DNA from 4 places in the Streptomyces sp. DT190 genome. Region 1 is predicted to be linked to each of the others. Evidence: riboswitches for the same ligand, from Rfam matches in the RefSeq annotation. Region 1 holds a riboswitch; each other region holds the start of a gene.
What was found. Region 1 has a riboswitch for cobalamin ahead of ACPXCS_RS16120 (ABC transporter substrate-binding protein). Riboswitches for the same ligand answer to the same signal wherever they lie in the genome.

Region 2: it holds a riboswitch for cobalamin, as region 1 does, so the genes downstream of both, ACPXCS_RS39280 (CbtB domain-containing protein) here and ACPXCS_RS16120 (ABC transporter substrate-binding protein) in region 1, are expected to answer to the same signal.
Region 3: it holds a riboswitch for cobalamin, as region 1 does, so the genes downstream of both, ACPXCS_RS26210 (ABC transporter substrate-binding protein) here and ACPXCS_RS16120 (ABC transporter substrate-binding protein) in region 1, are expected to answer to the same signal.
Region 4: it holds a riboswitch for cobalamin, as region 1 does, so the genes downstream of both, ACPXCS_RS36310 ((2Fe-2S) ferredoxin domain-containing protein) here and ACPXCS_RS16120 (ABC transporter substrate-binding protein) in region 1, are expected to answer to the same signal.

What each region holds. Positions count from the first base shown of each region.
Region 1 covers NZ_JBNCNM010000008.1:7,009-11,211, reverse strand. The annotation lists gene ACPXCS_RS16130 (ABC transporter ATP-binding protein) at 1-309, opposite strand, end outside; gene ACPXCS_RS16125 (FecCD family ABC transporter permease) at 543-1,535, opposite strand; gene ACPXCS_RS16120 (ABC transporter substrate-binding protein) at 1,592-2,611, opposite strand; cobalamin riboswitch at 2,682-2,871, opposite strand; gene ACPXCS_RS16115 (CoA-binding protein) at 2,954-3,364, shown strand; gene ACPXCS_RS16110 (4-hydroxybenzoate 3-monooxygenase) at 3,461-4,203, shown strand, end outside.
Region 2 covers NZ_JBNCNM010000046.1:9,244-13,446, reverse strand. The annotation lists gene ACPXCS_RS39290 (heavy metal translocating P-type ATPase) at 1-1,140, opposite strand, end outside; gene ACPXCS_RS39285 (heavy-metal-associated domain-containing protein) at 1,248-1,541, opposite strand; cobalamin riboswitch at 1,696-1,840, shown strand; gene ACPXCS_RS39280 (CbtB domain-containing protein) at 1,872-2,108, shown strand; gene ACPXCS_RS39275 (CbtA family protein) at 2,120-2,872, shown strand; gene ACPXCS_RS39270 (cupredoxin domain-containing protein) at 2,941-3,213, opposite strand; gene ACPXCS_RS39265 (DUF5134 domain-containing protein) at 3,584-4,203, opposite strand, start outside.
Region 3 covers NZ_JBNCNM010000016.1:94,142-98,344, forward strand. The annotation lists gene ACPXCS_RS26195 (ferric reductase-like transmembrane domain-containing protein) at 1-730, opposite strand, end outside; cobalamin riboswitch at 942-1,185, shown strand; gene ACPXCS_RS26200 (hypothetical protein) at 1,256-2,104, shown strand; gene ACPXCS_RS26205 (hypothetical protein) at 2,157-2,294, shown strand; cobalamin riboswitch at 2,333-2,530, shown strand; gene ACPXCS_RS26210 (ABC transporter substrate-binding protein) at 2,560-3,603, shown strand; gene ACPXCS_RS26215 (FecCD family ABC transporter permease) at 3,636-4,203, shown strand, end outside.
Region 4 covers NZ_JBNCNM010000032.1:43,664-47,866, reverse strand. The annotation lists gene ACPXCS_RS36320 (IucA/IucC family protein) at 1-532, opposite strand, end outside; gene ACPXCS_RS36315 (IucA/IucC family protein) at 633-2,189, shown strand; cobalamin riboswitch at 2,218-2,339, shown strand; gene ACPXCS_RS36310 ((2Fe-2S) ferredoxin domain-containing protein) at 2,403-2,804, shown strand; gene ACPXCS_RS36305 (iron ABC transporter permease) at 2,812-4,203, opposite strand, start outside.

The DNA.
Region 1 (4,203 bases):
CCGGTGCGGGATGCGGCCCAGCCGTACGACGTCCTCCACCGTCAGCTCGACCTGGGTGTCCGACTGCTGCTCGACGACGGCGAGGCGACGGGCGACGGTGCGGCGGGGCAGGTCGCCCAGCGGTGTGCCGTCGAGGGTGACGACTCCCGCGGACGGGGTGAGCAGCCCGGCCATCAGCCGCAGCAGCGTGGACTTGCCGGAGCCGTTGGGGCCGAGGACGCCGACGGTCGAGCCGGGCTCCGGCGCGAGGACGACGCCGTCGAGGATCAGGCGCCCGTCGGCACGGCGCCCGACCCGGTCGGCCCGCAGCCCGCCGGCCCCGTGCCCGGCCTCGTCGGCACCACGCCCGACCTCTTCCGCACCCCGACCGACTTCGTGGGCACCACGCCCGGCCCGTTCCGCATACTCGGCCCGTTCCGCATACTCGGCCCGTTCCGCATACTCGGCCCGTTCCGCATGCGCGGCCCGCTCGGCATGCGCGGCCCGCTTCCCGCGTTCGGCGCCCCGGTCCGCGCCGTCCTCGTCCCGTGCCCCCGCCCCGCTCACCGCACCCTCCGCGTCCGGTACAGCACGGCCACGAAGGCCGGCACCCCGATCAGCGAGGTCACGACGCCGACCGGGACCTCCCGGGGATCGAGGACCGTCCGGGCCAGCGTGTCCACCCACACCAGGAAGACCGCGCCGGCCAGCGCCGTGACCGGCAGCAGCCGGGCGTGCCCGGGTCCGGTCAGCGCGCGGGCGGCGTGCGGCAGGACCAGCCCGACGAAGCCGATCGCCCCGGCCGAGCTGACCAGCGCCGCCGTGAGCAGGGCCGTGACGCACAGCAGCACCAGCCGGGTGCGGGCCACGGACACCCCCAGCGCGGCCGCCGCGTCCTGCCCGAAGGCGAAGGCGTCGAGGGTACGGGCGTACGCGAGGCACACCACCAGGGCCACGGCCAGCACGGCCAGGCACAGCCACACGTCGGTCCAGCCGACCCCGCCGAGCGAGCCGAGGAGCCAGAACAGCACGCCCCGGGTCGTCTCGGCGTCCGCGGACGTCATCACCACGAAGGACGTGAGGGCCGAGAACAGCTGCATGGCGGCGACCCCGGCGAGGACCACCCGGTCGGTGGTGCCGCCCAGGGTGTGGCTGAGCAGCAGCACCAGCGCGAAGGAGACCAGGGCTCCGAGGAACGCGCCGGCGGAGACGGAGACGGCACCGCCGCCCGCGCCCAGCACGACCACGAGCACCGCGCCGGTGGAGGCGCCCGAGGAGACCCCGAGCACGAACGGATCGGCGAGCGGGTTGCGCAGCAGCGACTGCATCACCGCCCCGCACACGGCGAGTCCGGCCCCGCACACGGCCGCGAGCAGGGTGCGGGGCAGCCGCAGTTGCCACACGATGCCGTCCCGGATCGGCGTCAGGTCCGAGCTGCCGAGGCCGAGGTGGGCGGCCACCGCGGACCACACCTCACCGACCCGGATGTCGGCGGGGCCGATGGTGATGGCCACGGCCAGGGAGGCGACGAGCGCGAGGGACCCGGCCGCACCCAGCGCGAGCCCGGTCCGGCGGCGGGGCCGGGCCCCGGCGTCCGCGAGTCCCTTGGCGGTCACTTCACCAGCCCGAACCGGCGCAGCCCCGCGGCCACGCGTTCCACACCCTCGACCGTGCGGATGGTCGGGTTCATGGCCTGCCCGCTGAGCAGCACGTACCGCTTGTGCCGGACGGCGTCCATGTTCTTCGTGGCCGGGTTGGACTCCAGGAAGGCGATCTTCTTCGCGGCCGATTCGGCGGTCTGCGACCTGCGGGTCAGATCACCGATGACGAGGACGTCGGGGTCACGGTCGGCGACCGTCTCCCAGTTGATCTGCGGCCACTCCTCGTGCGTGTCGTCGAAGACGTTCCGCGCGCCCAGCGACCGGGTGATGATGCCGGGCGCCCCGCAACAGCCCGCCATGTAGGGCGACTCGGAGTTGGCGAACCAGTACAGGAGGGTGACGTCCGAGGCGTCGACGCCCGCGGTGGCCTTCCGCATGCGCTGCCGCAGGGAGGCCACGAGTGCGTCGCCGCGCTCGGGCACCCCGAAGACGGCGGCGAGGTCGCGCACTTCGCCGTAGACGGTGTCCATGCCGAGGGCCTCGTCGCGGGCGCCGTCGCCGCCGCCCGAGTTGTCCTTGCCGGCGCAGTCGGACGGGGAGACGTAGGTGGGGACGCCGAGCTTCTCGAACTGCTCACGGGTGGCCACGCCGCCCTGCCCGAGGGTGGAGACGAAGGAGGCGGCGACGAAGTCCGGGTCGGCGTCCAGGACCCGTTCGAAGGAGGGGTTGCCGTCGGCGATGCGCGGCACGGAGGCGTCGGCCTTCTCCAGCCCCTTCATCACGGGGTCGGTCCAGGTGGCGGTGCCCGCGAGGCGGTCGGCGAGGCCGAGGGAGAGCAGGATCTCGGTGGTGCCCTGGTTGAGGGAGACGGCGTGCCGGGGCGGGGCCTCGACGCGGACCGCGTGGCCGCAGTTGCCGAGGGTGACGGCGGCGGCCCGCGCGGGGGTGGGCCCGGCGTCGCCGCAGCCGGTCAGGAGCAGGGAGCCGGCCGCGAGCAGCACGGCGGCACGGGCGGGTGGGGCGAGCGGCACGGGAACCAGTCCTCAGTCGTCGAGGGCCCGATCGCGGAGCCCGGTCGTACGGTGCTCCCCCGCCGCGCTCCGGCCGCGGGGGCCGCCAGCAGGTCTTCGGACTCGGGTTCACCCGGATCGGAGCGCCTTCCCGGACTCACGTGCCGGAGTCCAGTGGCCGAGGCCCCGCCCGTCCCCCTCACCGCTGCGCGTCAGTTCCGGATTCGCACCGGATTCCCTGACCCACGTACATGGGTTCGACTGGCCTCGGCAAGCTATCACGGGGGCTCCCGGGGAATCACCGCACGTCCCGCGGCGTTGCCGGGAGAGCACTTCTTTCACGACGTTCCGAGGAGGCCGCCGGTGTACGGCGACGAGGCAAAGGTCCGCAGGATCCTCAACGAGCTCGGCGACACCTGGGCCGTGGTGGGCCTGTCGTCGAACCGGCAGCGCGCGGCGTACGGCGTCGCGGCGGTGCTCCAGCGCTTCGGCAAGCGGGTCGTGCCCGTCCACCCGAAGGCCGAGACGGTGCACGGCGAGCAGGGGTACGCGAGTCTGGCGGACATCCCCTTCGACGTGGACGTCGTGGACGTGTTCGTCAACGGCGAGCTGGCCGGAGCCGTCGCGGACGAGGCGGTCGCGACGGGCGCGAAGGGCGTCTGGTTCCAGCTGGGCGTGGTCGACGAGGCGGCGTACGAGCGGACCCGCGCCGCGGGCCTGGAGATGGTGATGGACCGCTGCCCGGCGATCGAGATCCCGCGGCTCGGGCGGTGACCGGCGCGGCTCCCCGCCCCGGGGCGGGGAGCCGATGCGCCCCTCCGGCCGTCGTGCGGGTGCCCGCCCGCTGACGCCGGCTCCATAATGAGCGGCATGGCCAACCCCCCGCCGCTCCCCGGCTCCGGCGCTCCGCAACGCTTCCCGGTCGTCGTCGTGGGCGCCGGCCCCGCCGGTCTGACCGTGGCCAACATCCTGCGGGCCGCCTCGGTGGACTGCCTGGTGCTGGAGACCGAGACCCGGGAGTTCATCGAGCGGCGGCCCCGCGCCGGGGTCATCGAGGAATGGGCCGTGCGCGGCCTGGAGAAGCGCGGTCTGGCGCGCAACCTGCTGGACCGCGCGGAGCTGCACACCGCCTGCGAGTTCCGCTTCGGCGGGGAGCGCTACCGCTTCTCCTACGGGGAGCTGACGGGCAGCCACCACTTCGTCTACCCGCAGCCCCTGCTGGTGACGGACCTGGTCCGCGAGTACGCCGACGTGCGCGGCGGCCGGATCCGCTTCGGCGTCCGGGACGTCCGGCTCCACGACCTCGACTCCGACCGGCCCTCGGTGTCGTACGTCTGCCCCGACACGGGTGAACGGCAGGTCGTGCGGACGCAGTTCGTCGCCGGGTGCGACGGGGCGCGCGGGGTGACCCGGGCGTCGCTGCCCCCGGAGCGGGTGCGCGTCGCCCGGCACGACTACGGCATCGGCTGGCTGGCGCTGCTCGCCGAGGCGCCGCCGTCCGCGGACTGCGTGCTGTTCGGCTGTCACGCCCGCGGGTTCGCCGGGCAGATGCCGCGCAGCCCGGAGGTGACGCGCTATTACCTGCAGTGCCCGCCGGGCGACGACCCGGAGAA
Region 2 (4,203 bases), on a different contig from region 1:
AATGACGACCGGTACGAAGACCGCAGAGATCCGGTCGGCGAGGCGCTGCACCTCGGCCTTGCCGTTCTGCGCGTCCTCGACGAGCTTGGCCATGCGGGCGAGCTGCGTGTCGGCGCCGACCCGGGTCGCCTCGACGACCAGTCGGCCTCCGGCGTTCACGGTGGCGCCGCTCACAGCGTCGCCGACGGTCACGTCGACCGGCACGGACTCGCCGGTCAGCATGGAGGCGTCGACTGCCGAGGCGCCCTCGAACACGGTCCCGTCCGTTGCGATCTTCTCACCGGGCCGCACGACGAAGCGGTCACCAACTGCCAACTGCGTGACGGGAATACGCACTTCATGGCCGTCGCGCAGAAGCGAGACGTCCTTGGCGCCCAGCTCCATCAGCGCCCGCAGCGCCGCACCCGCCTTGCGCTTGGACTTCGCCTCCAGGTAGCGGCCGGCGAGGATGAACGTGGTGACGCCGGCTGCGGCCTCCAGGTAGATGGAGGACGAACCGTCCGAGCGGGAGATGGTGAACTCGAAGTCGTGCCGCATGCCCGGCATTCCGGCATGTCCGAAGAACAGTGCCCACAGCGACCAGCCCAGGGCGGCGAGCGTGCCGATGGACACCAGCGTGTCCATGGTCGCGGCACCGTGCCGCGCGTTGGTGAAGGCGGCTTTGTGGAAGGGGAAGGCGCCCCAGACGACGACCGGAGCGGCGAGCGTCAGCGACAGCCACTGCCAGTTGTCGAACTGCAGGGCCGGGACCATCGCCATCAGGACCACGGGCACGGTCAGCACCAGCGACACGTACAGACGCTGCCGCAGGGACAGCAGCTCGCTGTCCGCCGCCGGAGTGGCCTCGCCCTCGCGCTCGTCGGCAGGGGCGGAGGCGGGCGGGGGTGGCTCCTCGGCCGTGTAGCCGGTCTTCTCCACGGTGGCGATGAGGTCGGCGACCTCGATGCCTTCCGGGTAGGCGACCTTGGCTTTCTCCGTGGCGAAGTTGACGGTCGCGGCGACGCCGTCCATGCGGTTGAGCTTCTTCTCGATGCGGGCCGCGCACGAGGCGCAGGTCATGCCGCCGACGGAGAGTTCGACCTCACGGGCGGGCGCGGTGGCCGTGGCGGACGGGGCCTTCTCGGTAGCCGTGCTGGTCATGTGCGTATCTCCTGGGGGTTGCCGGGACGTATGGCGTCCGTTTCAGCGGAGCGGTACGTCCCGGCGCGGGGGTATCGCGGTGTCGGGGCCCAGGGCCCCGACAGTCTTCAGGCGCGGCCGACGAGCTCGTAGCCGGCCTCGTCGACGGCGGCGCGGACCGCCACCTCGTCGAGCGGCGCGGCGGAGATGACGGTCACCTCACCGGTCTTGGCGACGGCCTGGACCGAGGTGACGCCGTCCAGCGCGGAGATCTCCTTCGATATCGCGCCCTCGCAGTGGCTGCAGGTCATGCCGGACACCTTGTAGACGGTGGTGACGCCGGTGCCCTGAATGTCGACCGTGGCGTCGGACCCGCAGGAACCGCAGCAGGAGCCGGAGCTGGTGTTCGTCTCGGTGGTCATGGCTTCTTCCTCAGGTTGCGTGCGTGGGGTCGTTCGGCGGGCGGCGGCTGGGTGCCAGCCCTCCCGACGGATAAGAACACTATACCCCCACGGGGTATTCCCCAGTCTGTGGTGCTGCCCACATGGTCTGTTTGAAAGGCGCCGGTTTCGCTAATTTACTTAGTAGCCGTCGCGTCTGCGACGACAACTTCACATCGAGGCGACGGTGAGCAGGAACCTGGTGAGAATCCGGGACGGTCCCGCCACTGTGACCGGGGTTGCCCCGGGAGTCAGACACTGACCCGTCGTCCTCCTGAACGGCGGGGCGTGTGCACCCCGCGAGGAGGTTCCATGCGTGCTTCGGCGGCTTCACAGGCACGATCGGTCGCGGGCCTGGTCGTCCATCCGCTGCGAGACGGCCTGATCGCTGCAGCTGCGGTGATCCTCGCCCTGGTCGCGCTGGACGCGGTCTTCCTGGATCAGGGCGCGTTGCTGTCGCCGGCCCTGGGCAAGGTCGCGGCATCCGCCAACTACGTCCACGAGTTCGCCCACGACGGTCGGCACCTTTTTGCCGGTCCCTGCCATTGAGAGGGTCACTCGTGACGTCACTTCTGTCCCTGCTCGGGCGCGGTGCGCTCGCGGGTGGAGCCGCCGGCGTGGTCAGTGGAGGATTCTCGTGGCTGCTGGCCGAGCCCGTACTGGACCGGGCGGTGCGGCTGGAAGCCGTCCGTGAGGAGGCCGGCGGCGGACCGGCCGCGGCAGAGGTCTTCTCCCGCTCCACGCAGCACGCGGGCCTGCTGGTGGCCGCGGTCCTCACTGGAGCGGCGCTCGGTGTCCTGTTCGCCGTCGTGTACGCGATCCTGCACCGCCGGGATCCGGACGCCGCGCCCTGGCGACGGTCGCTGATACTGGCGGGCGCCGGATTCACCGGGGTTTGGCTGCTGCCCTTCCTGCGCTACCCGGCCAACCCGCCGGGCGTGGGTGATCCGGGAACGCTCGACACCCGTGTCAACGCATGGCTCGCGGCCACTGCGATCGGCTTGATCGCCGTCGTCCTGGCCTGGCGCATCCACGGGTGGCTGGCGGAACACGATCGTTCCGCGCCGCTGCGTCAGCTGGCCGTGGCGGCCATCGTGCTGGCCGCGCTGACGTCGCTGTTCGCGCTGCCGGACAACCCCGACGCCGTGGCTGCCCCGGCCGCCCTGGTGTGGGACTTCCGGGTGCTGTCGGCCGCCTCCATGGGCCTGCTCTGGGGCGGGCTGGCAGTGGGCTTCGGACTGCTCGGCGTGCGGGCGTCGCGTGTGCGGACAGAGGCGAGCCTGCCCCCGGCGTCCACCGTGTCCGTGACCTGACGCCTCAGCGGCATGACCTCGGCCGACGCCCGTGTCAGGCGGTGCCGTCGGCCGAGGGCTCGGAAGGCTCAGCGGACGATCAGCGTGCCCGTCATGTTCGGGTGGAAGGTGCAGACGAAGGCGTACTCGCCCGCCTTGGACGGGGCTGTGAACGTCCCGGACTTCCCGTCGGCGATGCTGCCGGTGTCGAAGGCGTCGCCTTCCGTGGCCGTGACGGTGTGGGCGGCGGAATCCTTGTTCACCACGGTGATCTTCTCTCCCGGCCGCACCTGGGGATCCTCCGGGGTGAACGCGAAGTTCTCCATCGTGATGCGATCCACGCCCGCGGTAGTGGCGGACATAGTGGGCGAGGGGCTGGGTGAAGTCGAGGCAGGTTCGTTGTCCCCGTCGGCACAGGCGGTCGCGAGCAGCAGGACGGCGGCTGCTCCGAGCGCCAACGGAACGCAACGCCTGCGGAGCTGTGGAGGCGACATCGGGCCGGACCCTTCGGATGGGCGCCCGCAGCTGGGCCACGCTGGTGATCGCGGAATCCGGGCCCGCCCGGGCACGTCGATCGCTTGGGTCCATTCTTGCCGATCCGGAGACCGAGCACGAGTCGCAGATCCGGGTCGGCGATTCCGTTCCGTGGCGATTCGCGGCCCTGTGGATCACGGTTGTGGGGCTGTGGCACAGGGAGGCGCCGTCGTCGTGCCGGTCAGTGACGACCGGCTGTCACACGGCCATCATCAGCAGCATCGCGGACATGGTTCCGCCCATGCCGATATGGGCCGCGAGCGCCGCGTCCGGCGCGGCTCCGAGCTTGCGGCGCCGACCGTGCCCGGACCGCTGCTCCGACCTGGCCCTGTCCCATACCGAGATCGTCAGCGACGCCAGGTAGACGAGCACCGTGTCCGGCATGGCGAGCAGCCAGCGGCCCAGGCTCGACTTGGAGCCCGCCCTCCGGCCGCCGTTCCCCGTACCGCGCATCCTGGCCCACAGGGACGCACCGATCGACAGCAGGAAATACACGGCGAGTGCCACGACCACATACCGCCACACAGAACCCGACCCCGCGGAGGATCCGGCGTCGGCCGCGGCGTTCGTCATGCCTGGCATGTCCATCCCATGGTACGTGGAGCCCATCCCCTCCATGGACTCCATGCCGGCCATCTCGTGAGATTCCGTGCCGGCCGTCTCGTGTGTGTGGGGCGAACTCGCCATATTCTCCATGCCCGGCATGTGCGCCATCGAGTGCCCGCTGCCCAGGGCGAGCACCGGGCCGGACGACGTACTGGTCATGGCCAGCGTCATGATCACCATGCCGACGCTGCCGACGATGAGGTGCACCCAGT
Region 3 (4,203 bases), on a different contig from region 1:
GGACGGTGCGCGGCCATTCGCCGTACCAGACGTTGGTGCCGTACAGCAGGGTGTGCCACACGCTCAGGACGTAGACGACGATGACGAAGCGGTGCAGTCGGCGCCAGGTGTTGCCGCCGATACGGTGGCGGATGTAGAACAACAGGCCCAACGGGACGGCCAGATACAGAGCGCCCTGGCCTAGGGGGATGGCGATCCGGCCGGTTCCGGAGTCGTACCAGCCGGGCACGAACGTGTCCGCGAATCCCGCCCACAACCGCTGGGCCCATGCCAGTTGGGCCTCATAGCACACGAGTTCCGCCGCGAACATCAGCGCGTGCGCGAACATCAGGGCCATCGTGGTCAGGCTCGTGGTGCGGTGCCAGCGTTCCAGCACCTGCCGTGACACCCGCAGCCGGGTGGGGCGCGGCCCCGACAGCAGCAGGCCGAGCATGACCGTGCCCCAGGCCCACAGCAGGCCCGACCAGCCGAATGCCTGGCTGAGCAGATACATCCAGTAGGTGCCGGCGTCGTTCATGAACGGCATGACGGCGACCGTCGCCGCGTCACCCGACTCCATGCGGGCGTACAGGAACGCGAAGACCGCCATCGTGACCAGCACAGCCGCGCTCGCGTCGGGGAGCGCGGCACGCAGGTCGGCTCGCAGGACGACACGCTCGGGCGGGCGCTTGTCCCGTGCGGGTGGCGGGTTCGTCGTGCCGCTGTCCTCCGGCGTCGTCTCTGGCAGCATCCTGGGCCTTCCGGGCGCGGTCCTCCGCGGGGAGGTGAGGGTGACGTCGACGCCCCAGTGTGACGAGCGTGGCCGGGATCACCGAGGGCACATCCGGCCAGAGTCGTTCTCCCGGTAGGCCGGATCGGTTCAAGGTTCCGGTGCCGCCACCCGACCGACCGCATCCGGACAACTCCGGCCCCGCCCCTGCCGCAGCGGCGGGAGCCGCCCTACGCTGATGGACGCAGTCGGTTCGAGCTCCCGGCCGTCAGGATCCGGTGGCGCGACGCAAGAGGGAACCCGGTGGGAATCCGGGGCTGTCCCGCAGCGGTGAGTGGGAACGACAGCCGTCAACAGCACTGGGTCCGAGTCGTGCGGGGGCCGGGGAAGCGACGGCCGGTAGGTGCCCACTGGTGAGCGGTGTCCCCGGTGAGCGAGCCCACGAGTCCGAAGACCTGCCACTGCGCCCGTAGGCGATCTGCGGGCTGTGCACGGTGACCTCGAGGACCGGGTCGGCGGCAAGGGAAGGTTCGTGAGGGCCGTACCGTGTCCGGCGTCTGCCACGGCACGCTGGGCGAGCTGTATCAGGGCCCGCTGCGGGCGGGCACGGAGCCGGACATCGCCATCGTGTCGTTCCCCGTGGACCGCCACTCCTGGACACACTTCACCGAAGGGACCGAGCCGCCGGGCGCGCCGCCACTCGGCGAGAAGGCCGCCCTCGCGGCCCGGCTCTTTCTGGAACACTTCGGGCTCACGCTGCCGCCGGGTCGCTGGAGTGCCCACTCCGACCTGCGGGTGGGTGTGGGGATGGCGAGTTCGACCGCCGACATCGTTGCCACCCTGCGCTGCCTGTTCCGGCTCTTCGCGCTGCCCTACGACAGGGACGTGGTGCTGGGCATCCTGGCGGCGGTCGAGCGGGCCGACAGCGTCTTCCTCGAGGAGTTCGCGCTGTACCTCAGTGGCCGGCATCGGATGGTGCGGCGCCTGGGCACGGACATCGGCTTCCACACGGCGTACATCAGCGAACCCGGGACGGTGGACACCACCGCCGTCACCGACCTGCTGCTGGCGCACTACCGGCGGCACGGGGAGGAGTACGAGCGGTGCCTGACCGACCTGCTGAAGGGCTTCGCCTCCGGCGACCCGGCCGCCGTCGCCCGGGCGGCCACAGCCAGCGCGACCCTGTCGCAGAGCGTGCTGCCCAAGACGACGTTCGACAGCATGCTCGGCCACCAGGAGCGGTTCGGCGCCGACGGCATCTTCGTCGCCCACACCGGCTGCCTGATCGGCTACCTCTTCCCCGGTCGCCTGGACGCCGACCAGAAGTCCGACCTCTCCGCCTTCTTCCACTCGCTCGGCCACCAGTGTTCCTTCGCCCAAGGAGGCTACGGGTGATCCACCCCCACATCGCCGACGCCCTGAAGGTCCCCGACCTCGGGTGTGGTTCGTGTACAGCGCAGTGGAGTTGCGGCGGATGGTGGCGGAGGTGGGGTTCGGCCGGGTGGAGGTCTTCGGCGGCTTCGACGGCCGCCCCTACGACGAGAACGCCGAGCGGCTGATACTGCGGGCAGTGCGTGAGGCGTGAGGGCCTGGCAGGGGCGCTCGGGCTTGTTCGCACGCCCTTTTGGCCACTTGCCGGCAGGCCGTAGAATCAGCGGGTCATCACCGCGACGGGAGACAGGAAGCCGGTGCGAATCCGGCACGGTCCCGCCACTGTGACCGGGGAGTGCACCCTTCAACACGCCACTGCGCGCCGCGCGGGAAGGCGAGGGAAAGCGTCGATCCGGGAGTCAGGACACTGGCCTGTCGCGGGCCCGTTCCGAGGAGCGCGGACTCCCAGGAGGCTTCACGTGTACGACGGCACGTCCCGTCCCCCGCTGTTCACCCCTGCCCGCCGACGCCGTGCCCTGCGCGCGACGGCTGCGGCCGTGGCCCTGTCGGCAGCACTGCTGACCGCTGGCTGCGGATCGTCCCAAAACACCGCCCAGGACACGAAAGCCACGGCCCCGTCGGCCGGGGGCTTCCCCGTCACCGTCGACAACTGCGGCGTGAAGACGACGTATGACAAGGCCCCCGAGCGTGTCGTCACCATCCACCAGCACCCGGCGGAACTCATGCTGTCCCTGGGCCTGAAGAACCGCATGGTCGGCACCGCCTTCCCCGACTCCGCCGTCCTGCCCGAGCTGAAGAGGGACTACGAGGCGATCCCCGAACTGGCGAAGAAGGAGCCCTCCTTCGAGACCGTCCTGGAGGCCGAGCCGGACCTCGTGTACGGCGGCTACGGCAGCGCCTTCGCCGAGAACGAGGGCCGCTCCCGCAAGGCGTTCGCCGACGTCGGCATCGACACCCACCTCAACCGCGAGTACTGCGGCAAGAAGCGCGTGACGATGCAGGACTCCTACGACGAAGTCCGCACCGTCGGCACGATTTTCGGCGTGCCCGACCGCGCGGACAAACTGGTCGCCGACCTCCAGGCACGGGTCGACAGAGCCACCAGCGCCGTCAAGGGCAAGCGCCCGGTGTCCGTCTTCGTCTATGACAGTGGCGACAAGACCGCCTTCACCGCGGGCGGCAAGAGCCTGGGCACCGAACTGATCCGGCTGGCCGGCGGCAAGAACGTCTTCGCCGACCTCGACGACGTCTTCGGTGACGTCTCCTGGGAGCAGGTCGTCGAGCGCAAACCAGACGTCATCGCGATCTACGACTACGCGGGCGCCGGAAGCGTCGAGCAGAAGAAGAAGTTCTTGCTCGCTCAGCCCGCTCTGCGGGACGTGCCCGCCATCAGCAACAAGCGGTTCGTCGTGCTGCCGCTGACCGCGACGCTGGTAGGCGTGCGCTCGGCATACGCGGTGCAGGACCTGGCCCGCGGCATCCATCCCGAGAGCTTCGCGTGAGGGCCCCGGTCACCGCCGCCGCCGGGCGGGCCGTGCGAGCGGGGAAGCGGGACGACAGGCGCGGCGGCGGGGCCGGTCTCACCGTCACGCTCGTCGTCCTGGCCGTCCTGCTGGTGGTATCCGCCACAGCGGGCTTGGCGATCGGTTCGGTTCAGGTACCGCCCGGCCAGGTGTGGGGCATCACGACGCACGCGCTGGGCGCCGACTGGGTCAAGCAGGACTGGTCGCGGGCGCGGGAGACCATCGTGCTGGACGTCCGTGCGCCACGGGTACTGCTCGGCGCGGTGGCCGGTGCCGGGCTCGCCGTCGTGGGGGCCGCTTTGCAGGCTCTGATCCGCAACCCGCTCGCCGAGCCCTACCTGCTCGGTGTCTCCTCCGGGGCATCGCTGGGCGCCGTGGTAGTGATCGTCTTCGGCATCACTGTGTTCGGGCCGGTGTCGCTGTCCGTTGCCGCGTTCGCGGGCGCGCTCGGCGCACTGCTGCTCGTCTACTCAACCGCTCGCACCGGCGGCCGGATCACCTCCGCGCGGCTGGTCCTGTCCGGAGTGGCCATCGCCGCGGTCCTGACCGCGGTGCTGTATCTGCTGCTGCTGACCACCG
Region 4 (4,203 bases), on a different contig from region 1:
CGGGCCCGTAGGCCAGCTGCTCGGCGACCGAGAAGCCGGGCCGGGAGCGGCAGGTCGGGTGGAACGGATGCCCGTCGACGATCCGCTGCTCCCACTCCCAGTCGCGCTCCGGCCACCCCCGGGTACCCTCCTCCTGCCCCGCGCGCGACAGCGCCAACGAGGCCACGCTGTGCCCGAGTTCGGCCGCGAAGGACCCGGAGTGCGGCACGCCGAGGTCCGTCATCAGCCGCGCCGGATCGCCGTACTCCGTCCCGCCGAGCCGCACGGCGGTGACGTACGCCCCGGTCGCGTACGGATCCGGGAGCGGACCGTGCAGCCGGCGGCCGTCGGACAGGGTCAGGACCAGCCCGTCCCGGCCCCGCCGCACACCGCTCACCCAGGGCAGTGGATCATGGGTCAGACCGCGCCACAGGCGGGACAGCACGGCCGCCCGGGCGCCGGGCAGTTCGGCCTCGTAGCGCGGCAGGAGACCGGGCCGCACGACGGACAGCTCGTCGGCGACCTCGGTCTCGGCGCTGGGGGGACGGTGCACGGGCGGACTCCTCGGGTACGAATAGGGCGTCACAGCGGAACGGCGACGACCGGCATACTGATCATCTCCGCCCGGAACGCCGGAAGGACCACAGGGACGAGTGGAACGCGTGGACCTCATGCCCCCGCCCGCCGACGACGACTCGGCCCACGGTGACGACCCGGCCACCGGCGCCCTCGCCGACGCCGTCGCCGCCGTTCCCCTGCTCAACTGCCTGCTGCGCGAGATCGCCCGGCCGGTGCGCGAGGAGGGCGGACACCGTGTGTACCGCCTGCCGGGCCAGGACCGCCTGTTGCGCGTGCGCGGTACCCGGCGGCCCGCCGAGCCGGAGGTCGAGGTGGCGGGCGCCTGGCAGCGCCTCGGCCACACCGGCCTGGTCGATCTGGTCGCCGAGGAGCTGCGCCGGCACACCGGCCTGGCCAACGCCGAGCTGCCCGCCGAGATGATCCGCAGCCGGGACACCGTGGCCGCGCTGCTCACCGCCCGCGCCGCGGCCACCCCGCCCGAGGACCTCCACCAGCGGTCCGAGCAGTGCCTGCTCACCGGTCACACCCACCACCCGGCCCCCAAGACCCGTGGCACCGGCCCCGCCGCCGCCTGGCTGCCGTACGCGCCCGAGGCGTACACCCGCTTCCCCCTGGTCCTGCTCGGGGTGCGGGAGGACACCGTCGTCGAGGACGGCGACACCGCGGCCCTCGACGCCCTCGGCACCGCCCCGCCCGGCTACCGGCTGCTCCCCGCCCACCCCTGGCAACTCGACCTGGCCGCCCGGGAGCTGGCCCCCGCCTTCGCGGACGGCAGACTCCTCCGGCTCGGCACGACGTCCTTCACCACCTGGCCGACGGCCGCCGTCCGCACCGTGTACGCCCCGGAGCGCGACCTGTTCCTGAAGTTCAGCCTGGACGTGCGCATCACCAACGACATCCGCCGGCTGTGGCGCCACGACCTGCTCGCCCTGCGCCGGACCGACAGCGCCGCGGGCGCGGCCTTCGCGGCGTACGACGGCCCGCCCGGCTGGCTCGGCGACCGCGGGTACCGCACCGCCGGCTTCGCCTTCGAGGCCCTGGCCGTCCTGGTCCGCGACGGCTTCGCCGGCCGACTCGTGCCCGGAGCGACCCCGCTGCTCGCGGCCGGTCTGGTGGAGGGCTTCGACGGCAACCCGCTCGACCGCGTCACCGACCCGGGCACCTGGTGGGAGGCCTACCTGTCGCACGCGGTGCCCCCGGCCCTGGCCGCCTTCGCCGGGCACGGCGTCGTCGTCGAGGCCCATCTGCAGAACACGCTGGTCGCCGTGGACGCCGACGGCATGCCCGTGCAGGTGCTGTACCGGGACGCCGAGGGCGTGAAGCTGCTGGCGGACGTGGCGCGCGCGGCCGGCTGGGAGCGGCTGGTGTACTGCCTGGTCGTCAACCACCTCACCGAGATCGCCGGTGCCCTCACCGAACGATGGCCCGGTTTCGACCCCTGGCCCGCCGCCCGCCGCGAGCTCGCCCGGCACGACCTGCCGGAGATCCCCGCCCTGCTCGCCTCCCCGACGCTGCCCGCCAAGACGAACCTGCTGCTGCGCTGGACAGGCGCGGACGGCGCCGACGCCCGCTACCTGCCGCTGCCCCACCCGCTCGGGCGGCCCGCCGGCCGCCCCGGCGCCATGGAATGATGACCGGCGACAAAGGCGACGGCGGACGAGGAAGCCGGTGTGAATCCGGCGCGGTCCCGCCACTGTGATCGGCGAGCCGGTCCCGACAGGCCACTGCCCGCAGCCGGGTGGGAAGGCCGGGACCGGCGGCGACCCGAGAGCCAGGAGACTCACGCGGTCGCCTCCTCGACGGACCACCGGGGCGGATCTCCCCGGAGAGAGGGCAGGTGCGGCATGCCCGCGACGCCGGCCGGCGACCCCCAGGACGAGACCCGCGGCGGCGGCCCTGCGCCGTGCCGCGTCGTGGTGTGCCGCGACTGCTGCTGCGGCAGCCCCAAGGTGACCGGCGTCGACCACGCCGCCCAGACCGAGCGTCTGCGCGCGGCGGCGCCGGTGCGGATCTCCGACTGCCTGGACGTCTGCGACCAGGCCAACGTCGTCGTCGTGCAGCCGTCCGCCGCGGGCCGGGCCGCCGGCGCCCGCCCGGTCTGGCTCGGCCTGGTCAACGACCCGGCCGCCACCGAGGACGTCGTCTCCTGGGTGCGGGCCGGCGGCCCGGGCGTCGCCCCGCTGCCCGACATCCTCGGCCTGTACGTCTTCAGCCCGCGGGCGCGACGGGACGGGGACCGCCCCTGACACGGCCTCAGGCCGCCCGCCGGCTCCGGACCAGCAGCCACAGGAAGTACGGCGTGCCGATCACGGCCGTCATCAGGCCGGCGCCCAGCTGGGCCGGGGCGATCACGGTCCGGCCCAGCAGGTCGGCCGCCCCGACGAGCGCGGCGCCGAGCAGCACGGCGACCGGCACCACCCGGACGTGCCGTCGGCCCACCAGGGCCCGGGCCGCGTGCGGGGCGACCAGGCCCACGAAGCCGATGGTGCCGGCCGAGGCCACGGCGGTCGCCGCGAGCAGCACGCCCACCACCAGGAAGCCGAGCCGGGCCCGGGGCAGCCCGAGGCCCAGCAGACGCGGGGTGTCCCCGTCCAGCGAGACGAGGTCCAGCTCGGTGCGCCGGGCGACCGCGACGGCCAGTCCCAGGACCAGCACGAGCGCCACGGGCACCACGTCCGCCGTGGTGCGCCCGTACGTCGAACCGGACAGCCAGGTCAGCGCCTTCGTGGCGTTGAACGGGTCGGTGAGCACGATGAGCAGGCTGATCAGCGCCGTCGACCCGGCGGCCACGCCGATGCCGACCAGGACCAGCCGGTTCTGCTGGTAGCCGCCCCGGGCGGCGAGCCCGAAGACGAGGGCGGAGGCCAGCGCCGCCCCGGCGAACGCGGCCCCGGCGACGCCCCAGGAACCGGCGGCGGGCACCGTGGTCACGAGCAGCACGGCCCCGAGCGCGGCGCCGCCCGACACGCCCAGCACCCCGGGCTCGGCCAGCGGATTGCGGGTCACGGCCTGCACCAGCGTGCCGGCCAGGGCGAGCGCGGCGCCCGCGCACAACGCCGCGAGCACGCGCGGCACTCGGGTGTCCAGGACGAAGGAGACGGTCCGCCCGGCCCGGCCCTGCGCCCAGTTGGCGACGTCGCCGAGCAGGAGTTTGCTGTCGCCCAGCAGGACGCCGGCGAGGGCGACCGCGACGGTCACGGCGGCCAGGGCGGCCACCGTGGCAAGGAACGCCGTCCGGCCGGGGATGCGCATCCGGTCGGGAGCCTCCACCCCGGCGGTGTCCCGCAGCCGCAGGGCCGTCACCACGAGGAACACGGCCCCGACCAGGCTGGTGACGATGCCGGTGGGTACGCCGACCGCCGTGTCCGCGGGGATCAGGGCCCGCAGCAGCACGTCTGAGCCGAGCACCAGCGCGGCCCCGGCCAGTCCGGCCGCGGGCAGTACCGCCCGGGCGCGGACGAAGCCGCGGAACCGGCGCGAGAGCGGCCGGACCAGGGCGGGCGCGCAGAGCCCGACGTAGCCGAGCGGGCCGGTGAGGGTGACGGCCGCCGCGGACAGCAGCGCCGCCAGCACCACCACCGTGACGCGGGTGGCGTGCACCGGCACGCCCAGTCCGCGCGCCGCGTCGTCGCCGAGGGCGAGCGC